One region of the Bacillus sp. LR_5 genome, then DNA from elsewhere that is predicted to be linked to it. Evidence: riboswitches for the same ligand, from Rfam matches in the RefSeq annotation. Region 1 holds a riboswitch; each other region holds the start of a gene.
The links. Region 1 has a riboswitch for thiamine pyrophosphate ahead of thiC (phosphomethylpyrimidine synthase ThiC). Riboswitches for the same ligand answer to the same signal wherever they lie in the genome.
Positions count from the first base shown of each region.

Region 2: another riboswitch for thiamine pyrophosphate. It lies ahead of thiC (phosphomethylpyrimidine synthase ThiC); the one in region 1 lies ahead of thiC (phosphomethylpyrimidine synthase ThiC).
Region 3: another riboswitch for thiamine pyrophosphate. It lies ahead of thiU (HMP/thiamine ABC transporter substrate-binding protein ThiU); the one in region 1 lies ahead of thiC (phosphomethylpyrimidine synthase ThiC).

Region 1 is NZ_JAVAXX010000287.1:1,308-6,636, reverse strand. Features, by position in the region: gene RAC86_RS32015 (hypothetical protein) at 1-76, shown strand, start outside; gene RAC86_RS32010 (spore coat protein) at 151-423, opposite strand; gene RAC86_RS32005 (Type 1 glutamine amidotransferase-like domain-containing protein) at 465-1,157, shown strand; TPP riboswitch at 1,227-1,334, shown strand; gene thiC (phosphomethylpyrimidine synthase ThiC) at 1,467-3,239, shown strand; gene RAC86_RS31995 (FAD-binding oxidoreductase) at 3,278-4,633, opposite strand; gene senS (transcriptional regulator SenS) at 4,884-5,081, shown strand; gene katA (catalase KatA) at 5,108-5,329, opposite strand, start outside.
Region 2 is NZ_JAVAXX010000235.1:750-6,078, reverse strand. Features, by position in the region: gene katA (catalase KatA) at 1-1,321, shown strand, start outside; partial or broken gene RAC86_RS29375 (FbpB family small basic protein) at 1,346-1,544, opposite strand; gene thiC (phosphomethylpyrimidine synthase ThiC) at 1,675-3,447, opposite strand; TPP riboswitch at 3,580-3,687, opposite strand; partial or broken gene RAC86_RS29365 (Type 1 glutamine amidotransferase-like domain-containing protein) at 3,756-4,449, opposite strand; gene RAC86_RS29360 (spore coat protein) at 4,574-4,825, shown strand; gene RAC86_RS29355 (hypothetical protein) at 4,878-5,081, opposite strand; gene spo0M (sporulation control protein Spo0M) at 5,221-5,329, shown strand, end outside.
Region 3 is NZ_JAVAXX010000216.1:645-5,973, reverse strand. Features, by position in the region: gene ykoH (two-component system sensor histidine kinase YkoH) at 1-385, opposite strand, end outside; gene ykoG (two-component system response regulator YkoG) at 389-1,075, opposite strand; TPP riboswitch at 1,177-1,289, shown strand; gene thiU (HMP/thiamine ABC transporter substrate-binding protein ThiU) at 1,386-1,988, shown strand; gene RAC86_RS28250 (ECF transporter S component) at 1,990-2,589, shown strand; gene RAC86_RS28245 (ABC transporter ATP-binding protein) at 2,576-4,219, shown strand; gene thiX (HMP/thiamine ABC transporter permease ThiX) at 4,194-4,958, shown strand; gene rsbRB (RsbT co-antagonist RsbRB) at 4,989-5,329, opposite strand, start outside.

The DNA of each region.
Region 1 (5,329 bases):
TTTAGACCGATTAAGCGGTGAAGACGCGTTTATAAAAGAAACGGTAAATGAGGCTTTAAGAAGAGTGGAGCAATAAAAAAGAGACGGCATCTCATCTTTGAGATCCCGTCTCTTTTTGTGGTCTTTACTGCAAGATAAAAGCGTAATTGCTCACCCGAGCCACCCCTTTTCTAACAGAAGATCTGACAGTTCATCATGGAGATAAACAGTTGTATCTAATTGATCATGCAATGCTCTTCTGATGTGGGGATTTTCGGTTTCTGTTATTGCGACAGTGTATTTGTTAATGCTGGTTTTTATTGTTGTTAACAAATCAAGAATATCTTTGGGACAAAGACTTTGTTCAATGGGAAACCACCTCCTTTGTTTTTTTAGCAGCTCCTGATAAGAAAGTATTTGACTTTGTTTCTTGCTTCTATACAAAATGCTATAATAAGCAACAAATTTTGTTGGGGGGTGTGATGATGAAGCAGATTATTGCGATGGGGGGCGGGGGTTTTTCGATGGAGCCGGATAATTTGTCCCTCGATCAATATATCCTCAATCAATCAAAACGAGAGCAGCCTCGTATTTGTTTTTTGCCGACGGCGAGCGGAGATTCCCAAAACTATATTCAGCGGTTTTATCATGCATTTCAAACATTGGATTGCGTGCCGTCTCATTTATCTTTGTTTAAGCCGCCATCATCAGATTTAGCTTCTTTTGTTATGGAAATGGACGTGATTTATGTTGGCGGGGGAAATACGCGGAATTTACTTGTGTTATGGAAAGAGTGGGGGCTGGACCATATTCTCAGGGAAGCATGGAAGAACGGTGTGGTTTTAGCTGGAATAAGTGCCGGTGCGATCTGCTGGTTTGAAGAAGGGGTGACAGATTCAGCCGGACCGCTGACAAGTTTGAAAAGTTTAGGTTTTTTGCAAGGGAGCTTTTGTCCCCATTATGACGGGGAAAAGGATCGGAGACCGGCATACCACCAGCTGATATCTAACAAGTTCTTATGCAGTGGCTATGCAGCGGATGATGGGGCTGCTCTCCATTTCATAAATGATCAGCTGTTTCAGACTATGAGTTCAAGGTCGGGTGCAAAGGCATATCGGGTGATGATGGCTGAACATGAAATAGCTGAAATCCCGTTGCCGGTCAAATATTTAGGGTGAAATTAGCTGAATATTATCTATATTCCTCTTTTTTTCAGATTGATTTTATGATAAGATGAGTGCGAAATCAATAGTTACTGGGGGTGCCCGCTTTCGGGCTGAGAGAGAAGGCAAGCTTCTTAACCCTTTGGACCTGATCTGGTTCGTACCAGCGTGGGGAAGTAGAGGAATTGTTTTTGTTATTGTCTTGCTGGGCAATAATATGTTTCTTTCTGACTGTAACCGGGTTCATTTATATGAATCCGGTTTTTTGTGCTGGTTATGGGCTTGATTTTGTCCTTTCAAACGTAGAGAGGGGAAGGAAAAGTAATGCAAAACAATTCAGTGCAGCAAGCCAACATTTCCATTATGTCAAGTTTTTCAGGCAGCAAGAAGGTATACGTGGAGGGTTCTTCTTCGGACATCCAAGTACCGATGAGGGAGATCCTATTGAGTCCGACGACGGGATCGTTCGGCGAAGAGGAAAATGCGCCTGTGCGTGTCTATGATACAAGCGGACCGTATACGGACCCTGAAGTAACCATTAATATTCAAGAAGGATTAAAGCCGCTCCGCCAAAAATGGATCACAGAGCGCGGTGACGTGGAAGAGTATGAAGGTCGGGCTATAAAACCAGAAGATAACGGTTATAAAAAAGCAAATCCAAACGTAAGCTACCCAGGATTAAAGCGGAAACCGCTGAGGGCGAAGGCAGGTCAAAATGTCACTCAAATGCACTATGCAAAAAAGGGGATCATTACACCTGAGATGGAATTTATCGCCATTCGTGAGCATGTGTCTCCTGAATTCGTCAGAGACGAGGTAGCCAGCGGCCGGGCGATTATTCCTTCAAACATTAATCACCCTGAAAGTGAGCCAATGATTATCGGCCGGAATTTTCATGTGAAGATTAATGCGAATATCGGGAATTCAGCGGTTACGTCATCCATTGAAGAAGAAGTGGAAAAAATGACGTGGGCCATCCGCTGGGGAGCGGATACGATGATGGATCTCTCTACCGGAAAAGATATTCATACGACGCGTGAATGGATTATCCGCAATTGCCCCGTGCCTGTGGGAACTGTTCCGATTTATCAGGCGCTTGAAAAAGTAAACGGCGTAGCGGAGGATTTAACGTGGGAGATTTATCGTGATACGCTAATCGAGCAGGCAGAGCAGGGAGTGGATTATTTTACGATTCACGCGGGTGTTTTGCTTAGGTATGTACCGCTGACTGCCAAACGGACAACTGGTATCGTGTCACGCGGGGGAGCGATTATGGCGCAGTGGTGTCTGGCTCATCATCAAGAAAGCTTTTTATACACACATTTTGAAGAAATCTGTGAGATTATGAAAATGTATGATATTGCTTTCTCTCTTGGGGATGGTTTGCGTCCCGGATCAATTGCTGATGCCAATGACGAAGCGCAGTTTGCTGAATTAGAGACGCTTGGAGAGCTGACGCAAATTGCCTGGAAGCATGATGTTCAGGTGATGATTGAGGGTCCTGGCCATGTTCCGATGCATAAAATCAAAGAGAATGTCGATAAACAAATGGACATTTGTAAAGAAGCGCCTTTTTACACATTGGGGCCGTTGACAACGGATATTGCCCCGGGATATGACCATATTACTTCAGCGATCGGAGCGGCGATGATCGGTTGGTACGGGACAGCAATGCTTTGTTATGTAACGCCGAAGGAGCATTTAGGGCTGCCAAACCGTGATGATGTTCGTGAAGGAGTCATTACATATAAGATCGCTGCGCACGCTGCGGACCTTGCAAAAGGGCATCCCGGAGCGCAAATCCGGGATGATGCGTTATCGAAAGCCCGTTTTGAATTCCGCTGGCGGGATCAGTTTAATTTATCTCTTGATCCGGAGAGAGCCCTTGAATACCATGATGAAACCCTGCCTGCTGAAGGAGCAAAAACCGCTCACTTTTGTTCCATGTGCGGTCCGAAATTTTGCAGCATGAGAATTTCACAGGATATTCGGGATTATGCGAAGAAAAACGATCTCAGTGAAGCAGAAGCTATAAATAAAGGATTAAAAGAAAAAGCAAAAGAGTTTGTCGATACGGGAAGCAATTTATATCAATAAAAAAAATGAAGATGGAGAATGCTCCATCTTCATTTTTTTTAGAAAAACAGAGAGCGTCGAAGCGGCGGAATACTCTGTTCAAAGCGGAAAACATTTTCTGGATCATATTTCGTTTTGACACGGCGGAGTCGTTCAACGTTTTCGCCGTAATATGTTCTTGGCCAGTTTCTGATTTCGATATCTGGCCAATTTACGTAGTCTCCCATCGTTTCTCTCGAAAGGGACGTTCTCAGCCCCTCAATCCAGCGGACGTTTTGTCTTTTTTCTCCAGGGGATGTCCAGTTTGTTAAGTATTCCTGGGCAATGATTGCATCACGATAATAAAATGCCGTTTGGTCAGGAGCGATCCGTCCGGCTGCCCCGCCGAGTGCTTGCTGCCAGACACTGGCGTTTTGATTCGGAGCGTGCTCTAAAAAGTGTTTTATTGTTGTAATCGCACGTTCTGATAATGGCTTTTCAATGAAAGAGCCGGAGCGTTTCATTTTTTGAGGCTGATTGCCTCCCGGGCTGTTAAAAAAGGTTACCGCTTCGATGAACGGCATTGTTTTTACCATTCCGCTTGTTAGGCTTCCTGCTTTCAATAAAGGCTTTAACAGTTTTTTTAACTCTGTTTTTGGCCCGACAAATTGGCCGAGTGCTTCTATGCGGTTTACTTCTTTAGGCCAAAACTCTATTGATGATGTAAGCCGGTCATCTGTATACGGGGCCCAGTGCTGCCACGTGTTAAATACTTCCTCAAAATCATCCCATCCCCATGTTATAGAAAAAATCGACACTTGAGAGATGGGCACTGCTTTAAATGTCATGGAGGTGACTATGCCGAAATTGCCTCCTCCGCCTCCCTGAGACGCCCAAAATAAGTCTGGATGATTTGAACAGCTGACTGTAATCAGATCAGCGCCCTCTTTTTCGTCTGCTACGATCATCTCAAGCTGCACGAGGCTGTCGCAAGTAAGGCCGGCAGCCCTTGTTAAAAGTCCAATTCCCCCTCCGAGAGTTAAACCTGTGAGCCCTACATTAGCAATGGTGCCTGCGGGAAGCGTCAGGCCGTATTGCCAGAGTGTCCGATAGACTTCTCCCAATTCAGCCCCCGCTTCAATATAGGCCAGCTTTTTATCCTGATTCACAGTTATTTTTTTCATCTCGCTTAAATCAATAACAAGACCGTTATTTAAAAGGGAAAAGTTCTCATAGCTGTGTCTGCCGCCTCTAATACGGAAAGGCACACGGTTTTCACGCGCCCATTTCAGCGCATTGAGTGCATCCTGTTTGTTTTGGCAAAACACAATGATGTCAGGATACCTTTCTAAGCTTAGGTTAATATTGGTTCTTGCTTCGTTATAGTCCGGATCATCCCGTGTCACGATACGTCCGGTCAATTTTGTCTTTTCCACACTCCCACATCTCTTTCTCTCGTATTCTAGTTTCTCTAGCTTATGCGTCAAGGGAAAAGAGTGTATAAGGAAAAAGCGGGGATGCAATCTGATACAGTGTCAACTCCCTTAAAAAATAGTTGACAGGTCGGTATTGTATGAATTAACATGGTCAGTACAAATTTTTCAAATTTATCGCGCTGATCGGAACACCGAAGGCTCTTATCGTTTAGATAAGGGCCTTTTTTGTATGAAAAAGGAGGGATTATTGATGGGAGTCAAAAAAGAAAAGGGGAGAAAACGATTCAGGAAGCGAAAAACCTACGGGAATCAGATTTTGCCGCTTGAGCTGCTGATTGAAAAAAACAAACGAGAGATTATAAACAACGCGGAGCTCATGGAAGAAATTTATATGAAGATTGATGAGAAGCATACGCAATGTGTAACTAAATATAAAAAAACCCGCTGATTACAGCGGGTTTTTGCATTTCTACATTAAGCATCTTTTTTAATCGGCAATCCAAGGCCTTCTGCCACGCGTTTTCCGTATTCAGGATCCGCTTTGTAGAAGTGCTCGATTTGACGAAGCTTGATTTCTTCTTTTTCTACCGGCTTCATAGCATTAACGATATTTTCAACAAGGCGGGTACGTTCATCTTCACTCATTAAACGATACAGATCACCGGCTTGAGTGTAGTGATCGTTGTGATCGTAGCT
Region 2 (5,329 bases), on a different contig from region 1:
CAGAGAACGTGTTCCTGAACGTGTCGTTCACGCCAAAGGAGCAGGCGCACACGGATATTTTGAAGTGACAAATGATGTAACAAAATACACGAAAGCCGCTTTCCTTTCTGAAGTCGGCAAACGGACACCGTTGTTCATCCGTTTCTCAACAGTTGCCGGTGAACTTGGCTCGGCTGACACCGTTCGCGACCCGCGCGGATTTGCTGTTAAATTTTATACTGAAGAAGGAAACTACGACATCGTCGGTAACAATACACCGGTATTCTTCATCCGCGATGCGATTAAGTTCCCTGATTTCATCCATACACAAAAAAGAGATCCAAAAACACACTTGAAAAACCCTACAGCTGTATGGGATTTCTGGTCACTTTCACCAGAATCACTGCACCAAGTGACAATTCTGATGTCAGACCGCGGAATTCCTGCAACACTTCGCCACATGCACGGCTTCGGAAGCCATACATTCAAATGGACAAATGCCGAAGGCGAAGGCGTATGGATTAAATATCACTTTAAAACAGAACAAGGCGTAAAAAACCTTGATGTCAATACAGCAGCAAAAATTGCCGGTGAAAACCCTGATTACCATACAGAAGATCTTTTCAACGCAATTGAAAACGGCGATTTCCCTGCATGGAAACTATATGTGCAAATCATGCCTTTAGAAGATGCAAATACGTATCGCTTCGATCCGTTTGATGTCACAAAAGTTTGGTCTCAAAAAGACTATCCGTTAATCGAAGTCGGACGCATGGTTCTAGACAGAAATCCGGAAAACTACTTTGCAGAAGTAGAACAAGCGACATTCTCACCTGGAACACTCGTGCCTGGTATTGATGTTTCTCCAGATAAAATGCTTCAAGGCCGGCTGTTTGCTTATCATGATGCACACCGCTACCGTGTCGGTGCAAACCATCAAGCACTGCCAATCAACCGCGCACGCAACGAAGTGAACAATTATCAGCGTGACGGACAAATGCGTTTTGACAATAACGGCGGCGGATCTGTTTATTACGAGCCTAACAGCTTCGGCGGTCCGAAAGAGTCACCTGAGGATAAACAAGCAGCATATCCGGTACAAGGGATCGCTGACAGCGTAAGCTACGATCACAACGACCACTACACACAAGCCGGTGACCTCTATCGTTTAATGAGCGAAGATGAGCGTGCCCGCCTTGTTGAAAATATCGTAAACGCCATGAAGCCGGTAGAAAAAGAAGAAATCAAACTTCGCCAAATCGAGCATTTCTACAAAGCGGATCCTGAATACGGAAAACGCGTGGCAGAAGGCCTTGGATTGCCGATTAAAAAAGATGCTTAATAGAAATGTAAAAACCCGCTGTAATTAGCGGGTTTTTTTATATTTAGTTACGCACTGCCGTATGCTTCTTATCAATCTTCATATAAATTTCCTCCATAAGCTCCGCGCTGTTCATAATCTCTCGTTTATTTTTTGCAATCAGAAGATCAAGCGGCAAAATCTGATTCCCATATGTTTTTCGCTTCCTAAATCGTTTTCTCCCCTTCTCTTTTTTGATTCCCATCAATGATCCCTCCTTTTTCATACAAAAAAGGCCCTTATCTAAAAGATAAGAGCCTTCGGTGTCCCGATCAGCAATACTGGAAATATTTATTAGCTATATTAAAACGTATTCCATTTCGCCTGTCAATCTATTATTTATACAGCTTGCTGCCTTGATTCACAAATTCTTCAGCTTTTTCTTTCATTCCCTCTTGAATGGCATCCCATTCACTAAGCTTTTTATCCTTCGCATAATCCCGAATATCCTGAGAAATTCTCATGCTGCAAAACTTCGGCCCGCACATTGAACAGAAATGAGCGGTTTTTGCTCCTTCTGCCGGCAGTGTTTCATCATGATATTCAAGCGCTCTTTCCGGATCAAGAGATAAATTAAACTGGTCTCGCCAACGGAATTCAAAGCGGGCTTTCGATAACGCATCATCCCGTATTTGCGCTCCGGGATGCCCTTTTGCAAGATCTGCTGCGTGCGCAGCAATTTTATATGTAATGACCCCTTCACGAACATCATCACGGTTTGGCAGCCCCAAATGCTCCTTCGGCGTTACATAACAAAGCATTGCTGTCCCATACCAGCCGATCATCGCCGCTCCGATCGCTGAAGTAATATGGTCATAGCCCGGCGCAATATCTGTCGTCAGCGGCCCCAATGTGTAAAAAGGCGCTTCTTTGCAAATGTCCATTTGTTTATCGACGTTCTCTTTGATTTTATGCATCGGCACATGCCCCGGTCCCTCAATCATCACCTGAACATCATGCTTCCAGGCAATTTGCGTCAGTTCTCCGAGGGTCTCTAATTCAGCAAATTGCGCTTCGTCATTGGCATCAGCGATTGATCCGGGACGAAGCCCGTCCCCAAGAGAAAAAGCAATATCATACGTTTTCATGATTTCACAGATTTCTTCAAAATGAGTATACAAAAAGCTTTCCTGATGATGGGCCAGACACCACTGTGCCATAATCGCTCCCCCGCGTGACACAATTCCTGTTGTCCGTTTGGCGGTTAGCGGGACATACCGCAGCAAAACACCCGCGTGAATCGTAAAATAATCCACTCCCTGCTCTGCCTGCTCGATCAGCGTATCACGGTAAATCTCCCACGTTAAATCCTCCGCTACGCCGTTTACTTTTTCAAGCGCCTGATAAATCGGAACAGTTCCCACAGGCACAGGGCAATTGCGAATAATCCATTCACGCGTCGTATGAATATCTTTACCGGTAGATAGATCCATCATCGTATCCGCTCCCCAGCGGATGGCCCACGTCATTTTTTCCACTTCTTCTTCAATTGATGACGTAACCGCTGAATTCCCGATATTCGCATTAATCTTCACATGGAAATTCCGGCCAATAATCATCGGTTCACTTTCAGGGTGATTAATATTTGAAGGAATGATCGCCCGGCCGCTTGCTACCTCACCTCTGACAAATTCGGGAGATACATGCTCGCGAATGGCGATAAACTCCATCTCAGGTGTAATGATCCCCTTTTTGGCATAATGCATTTGGGTGACATTTTGACCCGCTTTCGCCCGCAGCGGTTTCCGCTTTAGTTCTGGGTAGCTTTTGTTTGGGATTGCCTTTTTATAACCGTTATCTTCTGGTTTTATAGTCCGTCCTTCATATTCTTCCACATCGTTACGCTCTGTGATCCATTTTTGGCGGAGCGGCTTTAATCCTTCTTGAATATTAATGGTCACATCAGGGTCAGTATACGGTCCGCTTGTATCATAGACACGCACAGGCGCGTTTTCCTCTTCGCCGAACGATCCTGTCGTCGGACTTAAGGCGATTTCCCTCATCGGCACTTGGATGTCCGAGGAAGAACCCTCCACGTATACTTTCTTACTCCCCGAAAAACTCGACATAATGGAAATGTTGGCTTGCTGCACTGAATCGTTTTGCATCATTGATCCTTCCCCTCTCTTCTTTTGAAAGGACAAAATCAAGCCCATAACCAGCACAAAAAACCGGATTCAAGTGAATGAACCCGGTTACAGTCAGAAAGAAACATATTATTGCCCAGCACGACAATAATAAAAACAATTCCTCTACTTCCCCACGCTGGTACGAACCAGATCAGGTCCAAAGGGTTAAGAAGCTTACCTTCTCTCTCAGCCCGAAAACGGGCACCCCCAGTAACTATTGATTTCGGACTCATCTTAACATAAAACCAATCGAAAAAAAAGAGGAATATAGAAAATATTCAGCTAATTCAACCCAAATATTTGACCCGCAGCGGGATTTCAAAAATCTCATGTTCACCCCTCATCACCCGATATGCCTTTGCACCCGGTCTTGAACTCACAGTCTGAAACAGCTGATCATTTATGAAATGGAGAGCCGCTCCATCGTCCGCCGCATAGCCATCGCACAAGAATTCGTTAGATATCAACTGATGGTATATCGGCCTCCGGTTCTTTTCACCGTCATAATGAGGACAAAAGCTCCCTTGCAAAAAACCTAAACTTTTCATACTTGTCAGCGGTCCTGCCGAATCTGTCACTCCTTCTTCAAACCAGCAGATCGCACCGGCACTTAATCCAGCTAAAATCACCCCGTTCTTCCATGCCTCTCTGAGAATAAGATCCAGCCCCCATTCCTTCCACAGCACAAGCATATTCCGCGTATTTCCCCCGCCAACATAAATCACGTCCTTTTCCATAACAAAAGAAATGAAGTCTGTTGTCGGCGGCTTAAATAAGGATAAATGAGACGGCACACAATCCAGTGTTTGAAAAGCATGATAAAACCGCTGAATATAGTTTTGGGAATCACCGCTCGCCGTCGGCAAAAAACAAATGCGAGGCGACTTCCGTCCCGATTGATTGATGATATATTGATCGAGGGACAAATTTTCCGGTTCCATCGAAAAACCCCCCGCCGCCCATCGCAATAATCTGTTTCATCATCCCACTCCCCGAAAAAATTTGTTAATCATTATAGCATTTTGTATAAATCCATGAAACAAGGCTAAATACTTCTCAATAGGAAGATCTAAAAGATAAAACCCACTAACAGGCGGTGAAGGCATTGAACGATTTTTCAACCCCAATCATACCTATAATGATTCTTGATTGCTTAACGACAATACAAATCATCATTAAAAAGTACACTGTCGCAATAACGGAAACTGCAAACCCCGACCTCCGAACAGCGTTGCATGATCAATTAGATGCAGCTGTTCATCTGCATGGGGAACTATCTGAACTTCTGATGGAAAAAGGCTGGCTCCTGAGTAAGCCATTTCAAATCGATTTGCTTTTATCTTGCAGAGAACTGTAACAAAGTCACAAAAAAAGACGGAATCTCATCTTTCAGATCCCGTCTCTCCCTTTTATTGCTCCACTCTTCTTAAAGCCTCGTTTACCGTTTCTTTTATAAACGCGTCTTCACCGCTTAATCGGTCTAAACTGAGATCGCCGTTTCTCAGCCTTTCGGAAATATTGTTTATATCCTCCTCTACCGTGATTTGCAGCTCACCAGCCAAAAACATTCTGTGTAATTCATCAGCAACCATACTTTCTTTATCCATTTCAATCCGCTCCTTTGCTTTCAATAGTATTCTTAGTCTGTCCCTAGGCCGGACGAATAATAGGTAAAAAGTATGAATCAAATGAATCTTTTTTCTTCCTTCTTACGTATATCTGTTGAGAAAAAGAAAAAGGGGAAGATCTAACATGTCATTTTTTAAGAAGCTCGCAGCAAGTGCCGGTATCGGTGCTGCAAAAGTAGATACAATTTTAGAGAAAGACGCATATTATCCAGGAGAAGAAGTACGGGGAACTG
Region 3 (5,329 bases), on a different contig from region 1:
TCCAAATCACCGGAACAGCAGCCTCGGCAAACAGCTTGCCGTCATGTTTCCTCACATCTGCCGTTTCTCCGCTATGAAAAGAGAGAGGAAAACCTTTATAGGCTTTTTCTTTTGTGATCGTCATAACGGCTTTTTGATCACCATTCACTACACGCACCATGCCATTTGCCGGAAGATAGGCCTGCAGCATATCCTGCAAAGCCACTCCTTCTGTTTCAGCGGCACGCAGCGCTTCGGCAATGTTATCCGTCTCATCAGCAAGCCGGGATGCATCCTTTGATGTCAGCGCAGACGAAAAAATGAGATAGACTGCGGTATGCACCAAAATTAATAAAATCAACAGTGATATTGATGTGTATAGATGAATCTTGGTCTTCAGCTTCATCGTTTACCCCTTAATGGCATAGCCGACCCCGCGAATCGTATGGATCAGCTGTTTTTCGTAAGGATAGTCCAGTTTTTTTCTGATGTATCTTATGTAGACGTCCACGACATTTGTATCACCGATATAATCAAATCCCCATACCGAGCTTAGAATTTGCTCCCGTGTCAGCACTTGCTGCGGATGCTTTAGCATATAGACGAGTAGATCAAATTCCCGCGGCGTTAATTCCACCTCTTTGTCTCCGCGTCTCACTTCACGGGTTTTTTCGTTCACCCGCAAATCGTCATATGTAAGAAAGGTGCCGATATCTTCCGTTTTTGTTCCATTTTGCCGCAGCGCCGCCCTGATTCTCGCAAGTAATTCCTCGATTTCAAACGGCTTGGTGACATAGTCATTCGCACCGATATCCAGACCTGTTACCTTATCAGGAATGCTGTCTCGCGCCGTTAATAATATGACCGGTGTCTGCGAATCCGTTTTTCTCAAGCGGCGCAGCACTTCCAGTCCGCTAAGCCCCGGCAGCATGACATCAAGAAGCACCAAGGAATGCCCGCCTTCCGCGGCCGCCTCAAGACCTTCTGTTCCATTGTGTTTAATGGTCACGCCGTATCCTTCATATTCCAATTCAAGCTGCAGAACCCTGGCGATTTTTTCTTCATCTTCCACAATTAATATGTGTCCTTTGTCCAAATGTGATCATCCTCTCCTGTCCCTATATGAAAAAAATGATTTCGTTGTTTACAAAATGATTCTTATCATCTATTATGATGTCAAAATAAAAAATTGTATACGGAAAGCACTAGGGGTGCTGTTTTGGCTGAGATAAAGCGCGAAAGAAACGCGCTTTGATCCCTTATGACCCGATCTGGATAATACCAGCGTGGGGAAGTGCAGGTTGACCGAATGGTGTATTTTTTTGTGCGCTTAATCGATCTATGACTGCATATTCCCTTAGGATATGCAGTTTTTTATTTTACCAAAAAAACAGGAGGTCGGAGAAATGGAACATATTTGCGGTACAAGCAGAATCGCCGGTTTTCGCTTCTCTTTATATCCGATGACGGATGATTTTATCAGTGTGATCAAGTCTGCGCTGAAAAAAACAGATACATCCAAGGTTTGGACGAAAACCGACCATATCAGCACGGTGTTACGCGGATCGATTGATCATGTATTCGATGCTGCAAAAGCCATTTACCTTCATGCAGCAAACAGCGAAAAACACATCGTCATGAACGGCACGTTTTCCATTGGATGCCCGGGTGACACACAGGGGGATACATATCTTTCCAAAGGCGATAAGCGTGTCAATGAAGATGCTGTCCGAGGCTTGAAGGCGGAAGCGCCGTGCCAATTTGCCCTTTATCCAATGAACGAGCCGGATTATATGGGATTGATTATGAAGGCTGTCGACATTGCAAAAGCCCAAGGCACTTTCGTACAGAGTGTCCATTACGCGAGCGAGCTTGACGGGGATGCGCATGACGTATTCAGCACATTGGAAGCCGTTTTCCGCATGGCCGAGCAGCAAACAAACCATATCACCATGACTGTGAATCTTTCGGCTAACAGTCCATCAAGAAAAAACAGAAAGCAGGGATAAAATGAAAAGCTGGAAAGTAAAAGAAATTGTCATCATGTCCGTTATCAGTATCGTATTTGCCGTTGTTTATTTATTATTTACACATTTCGGAAACGTGCTTGCAGGTATGTTTGGGCCAATCGCCTATGAACCGATTTACGGCATTTGGTTTATCGTTTCTGTGATCGCCGCGTACATGATTCAAAAACCGGGTGCGGCGCTCGTTTCTGAAATCATTGCCGCTCTCGTTGAGTGCCTGCTGGGAAATCCGTCTGGCCCGATGGTCATCGTGATTGGCATTGTTCAAGGGCTCGGGGCTGAGGCTGTATTTCTTGCAACACGCTGGAAAGCATACTCTCTCCCTATCCTTATGCTGGCCGGTATGGGGTCTTCAGTAGCCAGCTTTTTCTATGATCTCTTTGTTTCTGGCTATGCAGCCTATTCACCAGGTTATCTGCTCATTATGCTTGTGATCCGCCTCATTTCCGGCGCGCTTTTGGCGGGGCTTCTCGGAAAAGCTGTCAGCGACTCTCTCGCTTATACAGGTGTGTTAAACGGAATGGCACTCGGAAAGGAACTGAAAAAGAAAAGGAAGCGGGCGTCAGAACATGCAAGCCTTTGATGAGCTTCTGACGGTTGAGCAGCTCAGCTTCTCTTATGAAGAAGACGAGAAACCGGTTTTTCAAGACATTTCGTTTGAGCTTCAAAAAGGAGAATGTGTTTTATTATTAGGACCGAGCGGATGCGGTAAAAGCTCGCTCGCCCTTTGTTTAAAAGGTCTATATCCGGAGGCTTGCGACGGCATTCAGTCCGGACATGTATTTCTATTTCAAAAGCCGGTCACAGATGCTGAAACCTCCGAAACGATTGCTCAGCATGCCGGGGTCGTTTTTCAGGATCCTGATCAGCAGTTCTGCATGCTGACGGTGGAGGACGAAATTGCGTTCGGGCTGGAAAATCTGCAAATTCCAAAAGAAGAAATGACAGAGAAAATCAACGCCGTATTAGAAAAATTACGCATTACCCATTTAAAAGAAAAAATGATCTCAACCCTTTCAGGAGGACAAAAGCAGAAAGTGGCTCTCGCCTGTATTTTGGCGATGGAGCCTGAGCTTATTATTTTAGATGAGCCGACCTCTCTTTTAGACCCTTTCTCAGCGCGGGAGTTCGTTCATCTGATGAAGGATCTTCAGCGGGAAAAAGGTTTCAGCCTCCTCGTCATTGAGCACCAGCTTGATGAATGGGCGCCTTGGATTGAGAGAACGATCGTGCTCGACAAATCAGGCAAAAAGGCGCTGGATGGCTTGACAAAAAATCTATTTCAGCATGAAGCGGAGACACTAAAGAAATTGGGCATCGCCATTCCAAAGGTCTGTCATCTGCAGGAAAAGCTGAGTATGCCGTTTACTTTATCAAAAGAGATGCTGTTCAAAGAGCCTATTCCTGCCGGGCATGCCAAAAAGAAGAAAGCCCCTCCTGGGGAGAGTGTGCTTGAAGTCAGCAGCCTTTCGTTCGCGAGAGGACAGCAGGCGATTTTCAAAGACATCAGCTTTTCGTTGCGCGAAGGCTCTTTAACGGCGCTTGTCGGTCCGAACGGAACTGGAAAATCGACGCTCCTATCAGTTCTGGCCCGTCTCATGAAACCGCAAAGCGGCAAAATCCTTCTCTATGATCAGCCGCTGCAGAAATATAAAGAAAAAGAATTGCGTAAACGGATGGGATTTGTTTTTCAAAACCCTGAGCATCAATTCGTCACCGATACGGTGTATGACGAGCTTCTGTTCGGCCAGAAAGCAAATGCTGAAACTGAGAAAAAAGCGCAACACCTGCTGCAGCGTTTTGGTCTTGCGCATTTGGCTGATCATCATCCGTTTGCGATCAGCCAAGGGCAAAAACGGCGACTGAGCGTTGCTACTATGCTCATGCATGACGTAAAGGTTTTATTATTAGACGAACCAACCTTTGGCCAGGATGCCCGCACGGCGGCTGAATGCATGGAAATGATTCAGCGTATCAAGGCAGAGGGAACCGCTGTCCTTATGATTACACACGATATGGAGTTAGTCTCTTCGTATGCTGATAGCGTGCTTGTGCTTCACGATACGGGCCTGGCCTTTGACGGATCTCCAGCGCAGTTGTTTTCTCAAGAAACAGGGCTTGTTCAAAAAGCAAAGCTCACCCTTCCCCTTCTATATGAATGGATGGCATTTCAAGAGGAGGTGCGTGATGAAGCAGCCGTTACATCTCATTAATCCGACTGTGAAAGCGGCGGCGGTTTTTTGTTGTGTCGTCATGCTGTCGTTTATTTACAACCCTTACACTCCGGCATGTTTTTATATCATCATCGTTGCGGGCGTTCTACTGGCGGCCGGAATCCCATTGAAAAAATGGTTGTTGTTTACGATTCCGTTTTTGATTTTAGCATTCGGGTGCGTGTGGACAGCCGCAGTTTTTGGAAAGGTGCCGACAACACCGGATAATTTTTTGTTTCAAGCAGGCCCTATCTCAATTAACAGCGATAATGTGTCTGTCGGCATCTCCCTTGGGTTTCGTATTTTATGCTTTTCCGCCTTATCGATGATGTTTGTTTTTACAACCGATCCGATTTTATTTATGCTGAGCCTTGTCCAGCAGTGCAGGCTCTCACCAAAGCTCGCGTACGGTGTCATTGCAGGCTTTCGCTTTCTTCCGCTGTTAAAGGATGAGGTCCAGCTGATTCAGCAGGCTCATAAAATCAGAGGAGGAGCGGCGGAGAGCGGCATCATTAATAAAATCAGTGCGTTAAAACGATATACCATACCGCTATTGGCAAGCGCCATCAGAAAAGCGGAACGGACAGCGCTTGCGATGGAATCGAAAGGATTTACAGGAAGCAGAAACCGGACATACTACAGGACATTGAGCGTGAACCGGCGCGACTGGGTGTTCTTTTGCCTCGTCCTCATATTATTCGCGGGATCCTTTCTCGTATCTTTATGTTTCGCATCATAAAAAATCCGCTATCACAGATAGCGGATTTTTTTATTGATGATAGTTTAATGCTTGGGCAAGGTTGGTTTTAATGGTAATATTCGAAAAGTCAATCCCCAGCTGTACAGCAGTTTGCGCAATTTCAGGCCTGATTCCTGACAGGGTTGACCGGACACCGATCAGATTAAGCGCCTCAATCAATTTAAAGATCTGGTGCGCCACCATCGTATCCACCACAACAACACCTGACAGATCGATTAACAGATGCTCCACACGTCTTTTCGCACAAGCTTGAAGCGTGTTTTCCAGAATAAACTTCGCCCGTTCGGTATCAATGTCACCGACAAGCGGCAGCAGAGCTGTTGATTTGCTCAGGGTAATGACAGGTGAGC